DNA from 2 places in the Candidatus Paralachnospira sp. LCP21S3_A2 genome. Region 2 is predicted to be linked to the other one. Evidence: riboswitches for the same ligand, from Rfam matches in the RefSeq annotation. Region 2 holds a riboswitch; the other holds the start of a gene.
The links. A riboswitch is a leader RNA that binds a small molecule or an ion and turns the genes downstream of it on or off. The one in region 2 is predicted to bind lysine.
Positions count from the first base shown of each region.

Region 1: another riboswitch for lysine. It lies ahead of dapA (4-hydroxy-tetrahydrodipicolinate synthase); the one in region 2 lies ahead of ACTQ3K_RS07280 (alanine dehydrogenase).

Region 1 covers NZ_JBQKGG010000005.1:63,252-70,943, reverse strand. The annotation lists gene ACTQ3K_RS05995 (glycosyltransferase family 2 protein) at 1-924, opposite strand, end outside; gene ACTQ3K_RS05990 (single-stranded DNA-binding protein) at 1,191-1,817, shown strand; gene ACTQ3K_RS05985 (cob(I)yrinic acid a,c-diamide adenosyltransferase) at 1,908-2,402, shown strand; lysine riboswitch at 2,471-2,643, shown strand; gene dapA (4-hydroxy-tetrahydrodipicolinate synthase) at 2,911-3,801, shown strand; gene dapB (4-hydroxy-tetrahydrodipicolinate reductase) at 3,832-4,587, shown strand; gene purF (amidophosphoribosyltransferase) at 4,867-6,315, shown strand; gene purB (adenylosuccinate lyase) at 6,382-7,692, shown strand, end outside.
Region 2 covers NZ_JBQKGG010000007.1:92,887-100,578, forward strand. The annotation lists gene ACTQ3K_RS07265 (B12-binding domain-containing radical SAM protein) at 1-364, opposite strand, end outside; gene ACTQ3K_RS07270 (MATE family efflux transporter) at 681-2,030, shown strand; gene ACTQ3K_RS07275 (Na+/H+ antiporter NhaC family protein) at 2,312-3,721, opposite strand; gene ACTQ3K_RS07280 (alanine dehydrogenase) at 3,743-4,921, opposite strand; lysine riboswitch at 5,031-5,181, opposite strand; gene ACTQ3K_RS07285 (DUF2284 domain-containing protein) at 5,419-5,979, opposite strand; gene ACTQ3K_RS07290 (nitroreductase family protein) at 6,002-6,793, opposite strand; gene ACTQ3K_RS07295 (FadR/GntR family transcriptional regulator) at 6,790-7,518, opposite strand; gene ACTQ3K_RS07300 (endonuclease III domain-containing protein) at 7,508-7,692, opposite strand, start outside.

The sequences.
Region 1 (7,692 bases), on a different contig from region 2:
AAGATTGGTCTGTTTTACAATGTAGATGGGACGATCCTTGGCTTCCATGTAAATATGGGCGATGTATTCGCCGAGGATTCCAATGGAAAGCTCAATAATTCCGCCGAGGAACAGAACGGCACATAAGGTCGTGACATAGCCCGGAACATCAATTCCAAAGATCAGTGTCTGGATCAATGTGATCAGAATATAGATAAATGCCACGATGGAGATCACGAAACCGACGCCAGAAACCAGGCGCAGCGGAGCGATGGAAAAGGAGGTGATTCCGTCTATGGCGTATTTGAACAGTCCGCGGAAGCTCCATTTGGTGGTGCCCATGGTCCGTTCCACATTTTCGTAGGGATACCACTTCGTATCGAAGCCGACCCAGGCGAAGATCCCCTTGGAAAACCGTTCCACTTCCGAAAGCTTTAAAATGGAATCGACCATCTGGCGTGTCATGATCCGGAAATCTACCGCAGCCTGCGGCATTTTTACATCGGTCATGTGGTTGCTCAGCCTGTAAAACAGGTTGGAAAAGGCACTTCGGATTTTTGATTCCCCGGCGCGGGTGGTACGTCTTGCGGCAGCACAGTCATACCCCTCTTCGATCCCCTTCATCATTTCCGGGATCATTGCAGGCGGGTGCTGGAGATCAGCATCCATGACAATGACCAGATCGCCGGTGGTATGAGAAAGCCCGGCATACATGGCTGCTTCTTTTCCAAAGTTTCTGGAAAAGGAAATATAACGGACGTTGTCATGGGCGGCCGCCAGCTCTTTCATCTTAGTGAGCGTGGAATCGCGGCTTCCATCATCAACCAATATATAAGTAAACGAATAGCCTGCCATGGCGGAAACGATGCCGTCCGTCACCTGGTAAAAGGTTTCAAGTACTTCTTCCTCGTTATAGCAGGGCACAACAATATCAACGGTTTTCATATAAAGGCCTCATTCTTAAACAGATTCTTCCGCCGGGACCGGCGGCTTTTGTACCATCAGTTTCTGAACCGACACTAACCTCTATTGTAGTATACCCATCTCTAAAAGTAAATGAAGAAAAATTGAAAATTTTATGTATAAAAAACGGAAGAAACGAATACACATAATATTAGCCTGAATGAGCGGATATCTTTGTTCTGCAGGAACGTGGAACAGATATTCCTGAGCAGTCAGAAAGACGAAGCAGTGTGAAAGGAGAAATACGAATGTCAGAGAAAATTATGGAAAACAACAAGGTTACGGTGATCGGAGAGATCATTTCCGGTTTTACGTTCAGTCATGAGGTTTTTGGGGAGGGATTTTACCTGACAGAAATCTCCATCAGCCGTCTCAGTGAGCAGGTCGATGTGATCCCGCTTTTAATATCTGAGCGGCTTCTGGATGTGACCGGTGATTATACCGGGATGCTGGTGGAGGCTTCCGGGCAGTTCCGGTCCTATAACCGCCATGAAGGAACAAAAAACCGCCTGATCCTGTCGGTGTTTGTGCGGGAGATCGCATTTCTGGAGGAATTTCATGACTGTACGAAAACCAATCAGATCTTCCTGGACGGATACATATGCAAGGCTCCGGTCTATCGGAAGACACCGCTGGGAAGGGAGATTGCCGATCTTTTGGTGGCGGTGAACCGGCCCTACGGAAAATCGGATTACATTCCATGCATCGCCTGGGGCAGAAATGCCCGTTATGCGTCCGGCTTTGAAGTCGGCAGCAGGATCTGTGTCTGGGGCAGGGTCCAGAGCCGTGAATACGTAAAGCGGATCGGGGAAAATGAGAGTGAAAAACGGACTGCTTATGAGGTGTCGGTCAGCAAACTGGAATGGGTTGAATAGCAAAGGAAAATACGGGGGGAATAGAGTTGCATTCTAAGAAGAACGGTGGTAAAATGTAGGGAAATATGACAGTACGACCTGGAGGAAAGTATGAAAAAAGGAATGATTCAGGTGCTTTGCGGAGAAGGAAGCGGAAAAAGTGCCTGTGCCATAGGCCTGGCTGTAAAAGCTGCGGGGAGGAACCAGAATATTGTGATCATTCAGTTCCTGAAGGGCCGAAGCGAAGAAAATGAGATAAGCAGACGGCTGGAGCCGGAGATCAAGGTGTTTTCTTTTGAAAAACTGGATCGTCCTTATGCAGAGCTGTCCAAGGAGGAACAATCCGAGGAGGCAGCCAATATGCGGAACGGTGTGAATTTCGCAAAAAAGGTGCTTTCTACAAGAGATTGTGATGTCCTGATCCTGGATGAGATCCTGGGCCTGGTGGATCATGGGATCATCGAAAGCGAGGATATTGCAAAGCTTCTGGAGGCACGGGATGAGGATGTAGATATTATTATGACAGGAATCGTATTCCCGGAGGAATTGTATCCATTAGTGGACCGGGTCACAAGAATTGACTCCGTGGATATGAAAGAAGGATAGATTTTTCAGATCCCCGGTTGACAAGGCCGGTTAATGATGTTATGATGACCAAAGTAACAAATTGAATAACTAAATGTAGAGGTTGCGTTTTTTATCAGTAGAACGGCGGACATGTCAGGCATGAAAGAAACCGGAGGAAAGGAAAAAACGCCGAAGGAACCGATAACCTGAATAGAAGTTCCTGGGCATATGGTGAAGAACTATATGACTGTCATCCGACGGATGGAGCGCTACTTAAAAGTTTCCGGCATATATGTTTATGCTGCTGTTGAAATTGAAAGGGCTGACCATTCGGTCAGCTCTATTTTGTTATAGGAAATGATACCAGAGGCAAACGCTGGAACATTTGACGCGGGTCGTGAGGATCGCGGGAGCACATCGTGCGGAGCAATCCGGTATCAGAATCCATTGATATAACAGGAACGCTCCGCGGGGATCGCACTGCAGCGGAACAAAAGATCTGACACAGCAGGCGCTCAAGAAAATGAAAAATAAGGAGGAAAAGGAAATGGCAGTATTTAAAGGTGCAGGCGTAGCAATTGTAACACCCTTTTTTGCGGATGGAAGCGTAAATTATGACAAGCTGACAGAAATCCTGGAGGAGCAGGTGGCGGCAGGAACGGATGCAGTCATCATCTGCGGAACCACAGGCGAGGCTTCCACGCTGAGCCATGAAGAGCATCTGGATGTGATCGGTCACGCGGTCAAGGTTGTAAACAAGAGAATTCCGGTCATTGCAGGAACCGGTTCCAACAGTACCGAAACTGCGGTCTATCTGTCCGTTGAGGCAGAAAAGCTTGGCGCAGACGCGCTGCTTCAGGTAACTCCTTACTATAACAAGGCAACGCAGAAAGGTCTGATTAATCATTTCACTGCTGTTGCAGAGGCAGTGAACCTGCCGATCATTCTTTATAACGTACCCGGTCGTACCGGCTGTAATATCCAGCCGGAAACAGCCGTATATCTGGCAAAGAATGTTCCCAACATCATAGGAATTAAGGAGGCCAGCGGAAACATTTCCCAGATCGCGAAGCTGGCACAGCTGGCAGACGGATGTATGGACATCTACTCCGGAAATGATGATCAGGTGGTACCGATCCTGGCGCTGGGAGGAATCGGCGTGATCTCTGTATTATCCAATGTGGCACCGAAGGAAACCCATGATATGGTTATGAGCTTCCTGGATGGAAATGTGGCAGAAAGCCGCCAGATTCAGCTTCGGGCGCTTCCGCTGATCGATGCGCTGTTTTGCGAAGTAAATCCGATCCCGGTAAAAACTGCCATGAATTTGCTTGGTAAGGGCTGCGGACCGCTTCGTGGACCGTTATCTCCCATGGAGCCGGCACATGAAGAAGTATTAAAGAAAGCAATGGTTGATTTTGGATTGACACTGGCATAAATACAGCGTATAGAAAAAGAGGGAAAAAAGATGGTAAAAGCGATTATGCATGGCTGCAACGGTCATATGGGCCAGGTGATCACCGGGCTGGCAGCTGCAGATGAAGGAATCGAGATTGTGGCGGGAATTGATCTTTCCGACCATATCCAGAATACATATCCGGTATTTAAGTCACTGGATGAGTGTACAGTTTCTGCCGATGTGATCATTGATTTCTGTTCGGCAAAAGCAATCGACGGATTATTATCCTACAGCGTGAGAACAAAGACACCGGTTGTGATTTGTACCACAGGACTTTCTGAGGAGCAATTAGAACAGGTGAAAGAGGCGTCTGCATCTGTGGCAGTTCTGAAATCTGCCAATATGTCTCTGGGAATCAATATGCTTCTGAAGCTTTTGAAGGAAGCGGCGCAGACACTGGCACCGGCCGGCTTTGACATTGAGATCGTGGAGAAGCATCACAATCAGAAGCTGGATGCTCCAAGTGGTACTGCATTAGCACTGGCTGATTCCATCAATGAAGCGATGGATCATCGATATACCTACAAATATGATCGTTCTCAGGAGCGGGCAAAGCGTTCCGAAAACGAAATTGGAATCAGTGCAGTACGGGGCGGAAGCATTGTCGGCGAGCATGAAGTGATTTTTGCCGGAGCCGATGAGGTCATTGAGTTCAAGCATACAGCATATTCCAAAGGCATCTTTGCCAAGGGTGCAATTGAAGCTGCGAAGTTCCTTGCAGGAAAACCGGCCGGTTTTTATGACATGAGTGATGTGATCGGGTAGGTGTGAAGGAGAAGCTTCCTTAATAAAATAGTAAATATAATAATGTCATGGCAGGAGCTTTTCAGCAGGTCACCGGAAGGAATGACGATGCGGGAAAGCTCCTTTATTTCTGGAAAAGGCTTGGTTTCCTATCGAAAAATGTCCGGGAAATCGTGATTTCTAGTGTTTTGTTCAATTTTGCGGTTGCGTTATCAATATCGTTATATTATAATTTGCTTTGGTAGTTGGCATGTGGACAGGCGTTGTTTTATGCACAGCCTTTAAAGAAAGGGTGGTTTCATGACAGAGCAGCCTTATGAGACATACAGGGATTCCGATCGGCTGCATGAAGAATGCGGTGTGTTCGGAATCTATGATTTTGACAGAAATAATGTGGCACCAACAATCTACTATGGACTTCTTGCATTACAGCATCGTGGGCAGGAAAGCTGTGGAATCGCTGTCAGCGACACAGAGGGACCGAAAGGCGTGGTCCGGCTTCGTAAAGGAATGGGATTGACCAATGAGGTCTTTACACCGGAGGTCCTGGAGGAATTGCAGTTTGGAGATATCGGCGTAGGCCATGTCAGATATTCGACTGCCGGATCCAGCACAAGAGAAAACGCACAGCCGCTGGTTCTGAATTATATCAAAGGAACCCTTGCACTGGCTCATAACGGCAATCTGGTTAATGCACCGGAGCTTCGGCGGGAGCTGGCCCATGATGGTGCGATTTTTCAGACGACGATCGACTCCGAGGTGATTGCCTATCATATTGCCCGGGCTAGGGTGAAGTCAAAGACCGTCGAGGAAGCAGTCGGAAAGGCCATGAAGAAGATCATCGGAGCCTATTCTCTGGTGCTTATGAGTCCGAGAAAGCTGATCGGAGCCAGAGATCCCTTTGGCTTCAAGCCACTGTGCATCGGAAAACGGGATAATGCTTATATTCTGGCTTCCGAAACCTGTGCTCTTGATACCGTAGGAGCGGAGTTTGTGCGGGATGTAAAACCGGGAGAGATCGTTACAATCACAAAGGGCGAGATTTACTCGGATACCAGTCTCTGTCTGCCGCCTGAAAAAGAAGCAAGATGTATTTTTGAATATATTTATTTTGCAAGACCGGATACGAAGATTGACGGAGTCAGCGTGTATCATGCAAGGCTTGCCGCAGGCCGGTTTCTGGCAAAGGATCATCCGGTCGAGGCAGATCTGGTCGTGGGAGTTCCCGAATCCGGAAATGCCGCGGCTCAGGGATATGCCCTGGAATCCGGGATTCCTTATGGAACCGCATTTGTGAAGAACGGTTATGTGGGCCGTACCTTTATCAAGCCCAAGCAGAAGAGCCGGGAATCCAGTGTACAGGTCAAGTTAAATGTATTAAAGGAATCCGTTGACGGAAAGCGGATCATCATGGTCGATGATTCAATTGTCCGGGGAACCACCTGCGGACGGATCGTCCGGATGCTTCGGGAGGCCGGGGCAAAAGAGGTTCATGTACGGATCTCAGCACCGCCGTTTTTACATCCCTGTTACTTCGGAACGGATATTCCGTCCGAGGATCAGCTGATCGCCCACGGGCGGACCATAGATGAGATCCGGAAGGAGATCGGTGCAGACAGTCTCGGCTATCTGGAACTGGATCGGCTTTCTGAGATGGCAGAGGGGCTTCCCATCTGCACAGCATGCTTCAGTGGAAACTACCCCATCGAGCCTCCGACGGAGGACATCCGGGGAGAATATAACAGATGATGATGGGCATAATAGCCTGAGACTCCAAAGCCGAGGCGGCGGAGAACCATCAGAAAGGAAAAATTTATGTACGATAGATACCAGAGCCCGTTGTCGGAACGTTATGCCAGCAAGGAAATGCAGTATATTTTCTCGCCGGATAAGAAGTTCCGGACCTGGAGAAGATTGTGGATCGCGCTGGCAGAGACAGAGCATGAGCTGGGCCTGCCGATCACACAGGAACAGATTGATGAGTTAAAGGCCCATCAGGACGATATCAATTATGAGGTGGCAAAGAAGCGGGAAAAAGAAGTCCGCCACGATGTTATGTCCCATGTGTATGCCTATGGTGTACAGTGTCCTGGAGCAAAGGGAATCATCCATCTTGGTGCAACCTCCTGTTATGTGGGAGATAATACCGATATTATTATCATGACTGAGGCCTTGAAGCTGGTAAGAAAGAAGCTGATCAATGTTATTGACGAACTGGCAAGGTTTGCTGATAAATATAAGGCGCAGCCGACACTGGCGTTTACTCATTTTCAGCCTGCACAGCCGACGACCGTTGGCAAGCGTGCCACGCTCTGGCTTCAGGATCTGACTCTGGATCTTCAGGATGTGGACTATGTGCTGAGTACCATGAAGCTTCTTGGCTCCAAGGGAACGACCGGAACACAGGCAAGCTTCCTGGAGCTGTTTGACGGCGACCAGGAAAAGGTAAAGCTGGTAGATAAGAAGATCGCGGAAAAGATGGGATTCTCCGGCTGTTATGCAGTATCCGGACAGACTTATTCCAGAAAAGTGGACAGCCGGGTATTGAACGTACTGGCTGGAATCGCTCAGAGTGCACATAAGTTCTCCAATGATATCCGCCTGCTTCAGCATCTGAAAGAGGTGGAGGAGCCATTTGAAAAGAGTCAGATCGGTTCTTCTGCGATGGCATATAAGAGAAATCCCATGCGGAGCGAGCGTATGGCATCTTTGGCAGATTATGTGATTTCTGATGCCATGAATCCGATGCTGGTGGCTTCGACCCAGTGGTTTGAGCGAACGCTGGATGACTCGGCAAACAAGCGTCTCAGCATTCCGGAGGGATTCCTGGCAATCGATGGAATCCTGGATCTGTATCTTAATGTGGTGGACGGACTGGTGGTATATCCCAAGGTTATCGAAAAGCACATGATGGCGGAGCTTCCGTTCATGGCAACGGAAAACATTATGATGGATGCCGTGAAAGCAGGTGGAGACCGCCAGGAGCTTCATGAGCGGATCCGTGAGCTTTCCATGGAAGCTGGAAAAAATGTCAAGGTCAACGGGCAGGATAACAACCTGCTGGAGCTGATTGCAGCAGATCCGGCATTCAATATGACGCTGGAGGAGCTTCAGAAGACCATGGAG
Region 2 (7,692 bases):
AGATTGGCACTCCGGGACAGAGCCGTTTTAAGTTTTTTACCAGCGTTTTTACATATTCAATATTCCAGATATAACAGGAGAAGCAGAGCACATCGGCCTCCCGCAGATAAATATCATCCAATATCTCCGCCGCCCGGTGATTGATGGTATACTCCGCCAGCTCGATCTGCACAGCTTCCTGCAATGCACAATCTGAACAGACCGGCTCCGCCGTATCAGAGACTGCCTCCTCCGGACAGGATGAACCTGACTTTCTCCCATTTTTCCATGTTTTCATTGCCTGCTCCGCGCAGGCCTTCAATGTATAAACTGCCAGATTCGAATGAATATATCTGGCATTGATCGCCACCAGAAGAATTTTCATACTATCTAAATTTCCTCAATATACCGCAGACTCAGCTGCTTCCGAAATTTCCAACCAATTGGATTGTCTTTTAGTATACTTCCCCATGCAAAGCGGTGTCAATATTTTCCTTGGCTCTGCCGCCGGTAAACTCAGCTTCAGAATCGAACCGGCCTCCGGTATACGTCTGTTCCGAAAAATTTCCGCTACAAAAAACGGAAGATTCATGTTAAACTGGAAAATACAAACAAATGATTTTTTATGAGGTTTTTCTGCATACCATAACAATGGAAGAGTTTACAGGGAAAGCCTTCCTATGAAAGGAGTCTCTCAACACATGGAACAAAATCTGACGAGGGGAAGCGTCCTGAAAAATATTTTGCTGTTCTCGCTTCCTTACCTGCTTTCTTATTTTTTACAGACACTCTACGGCATGGCTGACCTGTTCATCATCGGCCAGTTCGACCGGATCGCAGGCACTACGGCAGTCTCCATCGGCAGCCAGGTCATGCATATGCTCACGGTCATTCTTGTAGGTCTTTCCATGGGCGCTACCGTAAGCATCGCCCAGGCCATCGGTGCTGATGACAATGCGCGTGCATCTGCTGATATCGGAAATACGATAACACTGTTCATGATCGTTTCTGTGATCCTCACCGTGCTTCTGCTGTTCTTTGTGAAGCCTGTTATTTCGATTATGTCCACCCCGTCTGAGGCTGTCTCCGGTGCCAGGGCTTACCTTACGGTCTGCTTTATCGGAATCCCCTTCATCACTGCCTATAACATCATCAGTTCGATCTTCCGCGGTATGGGTGATTCCAAAAGCCCCATGTACTTTATCGCCATCGCCTGCGCTGCCAACATCGGACTGGACTATCTGTTCATGGGAGTGCTTCGCATGGGACCGGTCGGCGCAGCACTGGGTACGACCTTATCCCAGGCCATCAGTGTTGTGATCTCCCTTGTGGTAATTCTGAAACGAAACACCGGACTCCGACCCTCCCGCAAAGATTTTCGTCCCGTTCGCCCCGTCATGAGACAGCTTCTCTCCATCGGTCTTCCCATCGCTTTTCAGGACGGACTGATCCAGATTGCCTTTATCATCATTACCATCATCGCTAATCAGCGCGGGCTTACGGATTCTGCTGCCGTCGGCATTGTGGAGAAGCTCATCAGCTTTCTCTTCCTGGTGCCCTCGTCCATGCTGTCCACCGTCTCTGCCCTAGGCGCCCAGAATATCGGTGCCGGAAAACCGGAACGGGCAAAGAAAACCCTGGGTTATGCCGTCATGATCACCGTCTGCTTTGGCCTGATCATCGCTGCTCTGATCCAGCTTATCGCAGAACCGGTGGTGAGACTGTTTACCAGAGATACCGGTGTGATCATCGCCGGCGGTCAGTATATCCGCGGCTACATCTGGGACTGCTTGTTCGCCGGGATCCATTTTAGCTTCAGCGGTTACTTCTGTGCCTGTGGAAGATCCATTCTTTCCTTTATCCATAACATTACCGCCATCACGCTGGTGCGTATTCCCGGCGTGTATCTGATGTCGAAGCTGTTCCCCTCGACCCTGCTGCCCATGGGACTTGCCACCGCCGCCGGATCGCTTTTGTCAGTTCTCATCTGCCTGATCGCCTTTTTTATTCTGGAACGGAAACAAAAAATTCCCGGGCGGGCCGCAGCATAATTGGGGTTGTTTCTGTGCCGGTACTCTCGGTACCTCCTGAACCTCGTCAAAAATTAAAGATGTATGATCCGGATCAATTTTTCGTCCGGCATATAATTCCAGTCCCACGATCAGGCGGTTTGTGTCCAGATCCGATGCAAAAAGCTCTGACATTCGGGAGTTGGGATAAAAAATCCGACCTCTGTATGCGTTTATCACATACAAAGATCGGATTTTTTGTTTACAAATTATTGCCGGAAGCTGTTTCGGATCTCACTCCGGACAGTCCCGCTATCTCATTTTTACGCTGCCACAAATCCCACGATCAGATAGCCGATGGTAGCCAGCGTACCGCAGATCAGTGCGTAGGGAAGCTGTGTCTTTACGTGATCCAGGTGGTCGGATGCGGAGCCCATGGACGAAAGGATCGTCGTATCGGACAGGGGGGAGCAATGATCACCGAATACGCCGCCGCCTGCAACTGCCGCGAATACCGCAACAACAATGGTGGTAAGTTCACCGCCGCTGAAGCTGAATGCCAGAGGCAGAGCAATGGGCATACAGATCGCGAAGGTTCCCCAGGAGGTTCCGGTCGCGAATGCCATGATTGCTGCCACAACAAAGATCAGCGCGGGAAGCACATGAGGGGTCATGAAGCCTTCGCAGATGGAAATAATATAGTTCGCGGTTCCCATCTGCTTGCTCAGGGCGTTGATGGAGTACGCCATGGCAAGGAGTACAACGGCGGGCAGTGCGCCCTTGATGCCGTCCATCATGGTCTTCATTACTTCTTTGAATGGAATGCCCTGGATCATCATGCTGATCATCATAAAGATTCCCACATAAAGGAAGGCTTCCATGGTCTTTGCGGACTTGAAGGCAATGTAGGTTCCCAGTGCGGTGCTGATGATCATCAGAACCGGAAGAACAAAGTTCAGGAATACCCTGGGCTTGAAGCCGGGATAGGGCTGCATCTCCGTCAGCTCTCGGCCGGTCAGAGGCTCTGCGCCGTCTGCCAGTACCTTTCCCTCTTCCATGGCACGCTTCTCGGCCTTCTTCATGGGACCGAAATCCTTGACGATTCCAGACGCAATGAGACCAACGAACAGAACCGCGATGATGGCATAGAAGTTAAAGGGGATTGCCTTGATAAACAGCGATGCGCCGTCCGCCTCGGTGGCGATGCAGCCAACGCCTACCGCCAGACCGCTTAAATAAGCAGCCCAGCCGGTGATGGGAACCAGCACGCTTACCGGTGCGGAGGTGGAGTCGGCGATGTACGCCAGCTTCTCTCTGGAGATCCGCGCCTTGTCGGTGATGCTTCTCATGGTACAGCCGACAAACAGGGGGCTGAAGGAATCGCTGAAGTATACGAACATGCCCAGCACCCATGCCATGAGCTGTGCGCCCTTCCGGCTTAGCTTCTTGTCATTGACCCACTGGGAAAAGCCCTGGATCGCACCGGTTTTCTGGAAATATGCAACCAGAATGCCGATGAAAATGTTCAGCAGCATAACCCAGGAAAAGCTTGTGGTTCCCAGGCTTTCTTTCAATAAGGTGGGGAATCCGAACAGTCCCTGTCCTGCCAGCAGCGTTCCGGTCAGGCAGGCAACACCGAGGGAGACGATGGTATTCTTTGTGGCAAAGGACAGCACGATTGCCAGGATCGGGGGAATGATGGATATAAATCCCATGTTTACTAACTCTTTCATACTCTCTCCTTCTTCAGGTTATTAAAATTTAACGTCTTCTTTTGCGATGAAGTTTTCGGACCGTGTTACCGTTGCGGGCGGTGCGGGATCCAGCTTCTGATCCGCGATTCCGAGAATATCCTCCGGACGGATCCATGCACGGTTCTGAAGTGCACTGGTCTCCTCATGAGTCAGATAGCCCTTGTACGTTGTCAGGCTTCTTCTTAAGAAACCGTCTCTTCTGCATGCTTCCGCCACGCCGTTGTTCATGATGCTGCGGAAATGAGGAAGCACCGATGCCGCATAAGCCACGGAGGTGGAGTTTGCGATGGCGCCGGGAATGTTGCTTACACAGTAATGAACCACGCCCTCTTCAATGTATCGGGGATCCTCATGAGTTGTCTCATGGAAGGTCTCGATCACGCCGACATCGTTGCTGATATCAACGATAACAGAGCCCTTTGCCATGCTGCGGACCATTTCCCGGTCGATGAGATGATCGGTACGGTTCTTCGGCCACTTTACACAGTTGAGCACCATGTCAGTCTCCGGCAGCAGCTTGGCAATATTCTCCTTGGTGGAGATCATAGTGTTGACACGCTCCTGATACTGACGGCTCAGGGTTCTCAGCGTACCAATGTTGATATCCATCACGGTCACCCATGCGCCCAGTGCATACAGCACAGACAGAGCAGCCTGTCCAACCACGCCGCCGCCAAGGATCAGCACCTTCATGCCGGGTGCTCCGCCGAGACCGCTCACGAATTTACCCTTGCCTCCGTTGATGGAAAGCATGGATTCCAGACCCATGAGTGCGCCCTGCTTTCCGGCTGCCTCGCAGTTAGGGGAGCCGTAGCGGTGGGAATCCTCTGCAGTAAACGCGATCACCTTCTTGTCCAGAAGTGCCTGAACCTCCTCGGGATGAGCCGCCGGATGAATACAGGTGAACACGATCTGATTTTCCCGGAGCATATCAAACTCACAGGGCTCAAACTCCTTAACCTTTGCGAGAAGATCACTTCTCTTATACATTTCCTCGGCAGTATCCACAAGCTCTGCGCCCATGGCTACATACTCCTCGTCCTCGAATCCGGCCTTTTCGCCGGCGCCCTTCTGGACAAGCACCTGATGGCCGTCTGCAACAACCGAAGCAACCTCAGAGGGGGTTGCAATCACGCGGTATTCGCCGTTTTTAATGTCCTTCAGTACACCAAATACCATTTCTTTTTCCTCCTGAATAAAATAAAAACGGACCCTGCGCGCAGGATCCTTCATTTACGGCCGCAAAGCCTTTGCTCCGCCGCCACAAGCTCGTTTTTATCCTTCGCCGCGCATATACAGCACTCTTTTACCGACTGGCTGTTCTGTTTCGGTAAAAACAGTCCTGCACTTCTTCAATGCAGGCCCAAGCAGGCTCGCTGCTTTCGGCGGATCACCCTTTTGCCTTCGCTACTCATGTCCTCCGCGCCTCTGAATATGCCTTATTTATTCTACTCTAGCTGTTCTGGATTGTCAACTGTTGTTTCGCGGGCGGCGCGGATAATCCATGCTGGCCGGATCTGGCATATTGACTGCGAAGGGGACGTCCCGAACCCCGGCACTAATATTACCTGTTTAATATCGCATTTCTTCGCGGCTCCACCCAGGCCAGCCAGAGGCAACTTTGGATTGTGCCGATTGGCTGGCCTGGGTGGAGCCGCATAAAGTACAAATATTGATCAGGATTGGGGACGTTCCCGCAGCAGCACCAGACTGAACCAGACTACCACATTCCCGCCCTCAATAAATTCGATCCCGCACTGCTCCGCCATGTTTGTTACCAGGATTCCGTAGCTTTCCACACAGGGAAACATTTTATCCGGATGACGGCAGGGGGCATCCGGATAGGCGCACTTCTTACAGATGGCACAGGACTCTGTCGAAAGCGTCAGAGTCTCAAAGCCTGCCGCCTCAAACTGATCCCGGACGGTTCTGGTGATTTCTTCATGATCGGCCCGATAAGTAAGGGTCTGTTCCAGATTTCCGATGTCCGGAACCTCGCACATGGTTGTAAACAGGAACACATCGGTATATTCCATGCACCGGGCATGGCACTCCTCCACGGTTCCCACCGCCGGCGGGCAGGCCCAGGTCGTCCCGTATCTGGGACACTCGGTTTCACATACATAGCGGACCCGGTCGGAAAATACAATCTGCTCCGGCTTTAAAAATTCATATTGTACGATCGGCAGCCCAGCCAGCTGCTCCTCGATTTCTGCTTTTTTCTCTGCGCTTATCATACTGTACCTTTTCTGTCCGGCTCTACCGGATCACAACCTGTTTTGCTTCTTTTCTCGGCGCAGTCCGGAAATAGCGGACCGCCGGATAACCAATAAGCATACAGATGGAAAGATCCCGATCTCCCAGTTCCAGCCATTCCCGCAGTACCGGAGACCGGTTGATGATCCTGGTTAAATAACCGCTGTACAACACGCCGCAGCCCTCACAGACTGCCATTATCTCCATGTTTGCCGCCGCCAGTCCGGCGTCCAGCTCCGATTGTCCCTGGATTGCCAGCAGCACTGGCGCACCAAAAAACAGAGAATCCTTTCCGTCCGCCGCGTGCGCTTTCGAAAATTCCAAAAACCGTGCAGCCATGGCAGGCGCCTCTTTTTCAAACAGCGGAATCACACCGGGAAGCTCCTCCCACAGTGTTTCCTTTAATTCATCAAGCTCCTTCTGCACCCAGATCAACCGGTTATCCTGGCGGTTCGCCGCCGTTGCCGTATACCGGCCGGTCTCCAAAATCCGGTCTCTCGCCTCGTCCGAAACCATGGTTTTCTGAAACTGCCGGATACTTCTCCGGAATTTCACCGCATGAAGAAACTGCCCCGGTTCCACCGTAAAGGTCTCCGGATCATATTCTTCCGTTTCCCCCATGGCACAGCCGGAAAGACTGACCGCATTCTTCGGACAGACTGCCACACAGTGACCGCAGAGAATGCACCGTTCTCCCGCAGTCACAGTACCTCCCTCCAGCTTCAGATTTGCCATAAGACAGTCTTTTACACATGCGCCACAGCCGATGCAGCGGCTCAGATCGATCGTTATCATGATTTACTCCTCTCCGCTTCCATCTCTTCGATGTACGCCGCGATGCTCTTCATATGCTCCTCCATACAGGCTCTTGCCTCCTCCGGCTGATGGGATACAATGGCGGCTACCAGACGGCGGTGCTGTTCATCCACATCGGCACTGGAATTTTTCTTTTTCATGATATGGGCGCGGATTCCGGTGATCATATTTTCAATGAGCTGGTTGGAAGCACTGATGACACTGAAAATCATAGGATTTCCGGCGATCTGGCCGATCCGGATATGAAGATCTCGGTCCAGATTGGCGCGCATTTTCTCGTCATCGGACGCATCCAGCTTCGCCAGGATCAGCTGAAGCTCTGCCGCCTCTACCTCACTGCAGTTTTCCGCAGCCAGACAGGCCGTCTCCCGCTCCAGGGCGGCACGCAGCTGCTGGGTCTGGCGGGCGCTGCTGTTTTTCAGACGGAACAAGGTAGAGAGTGGGCGGATCAGACAGTTGTCCAGATCCTCGGAAATATAATTGGCGCCGCCCCGTACCGAGGTGACAACTCCCATAAATTCCAGTGAGCGGAGTGCCTCCCGCACCAGCGGTCTCGATACACCGAGAAGCTGGGCCATGGTACGCTCCGACGGAAGCGCATCTCCCTTTTTCAGTGTCCCGTTCCGGATCTTTTCAATGATCTGATCCAGGATCTCATCAACGGCCCGTTCACCTGTTATTTTACTGAACATCTCAAGCTCCATCCTGCTTCTCCGTTTTCCCTGATTTTTCTTCCTGTGCATATCTGCAGATATCGGCAAGACAGCACCGCTCACAGTGAGGTGTTGTCCGCGCCGTACAGACTTCTCTTCCGTGGTTCACCAGCCGGTGGCAGAAATCGCTGCCCTTTTCCGGCGGAATGATCTTCCACAATGCCA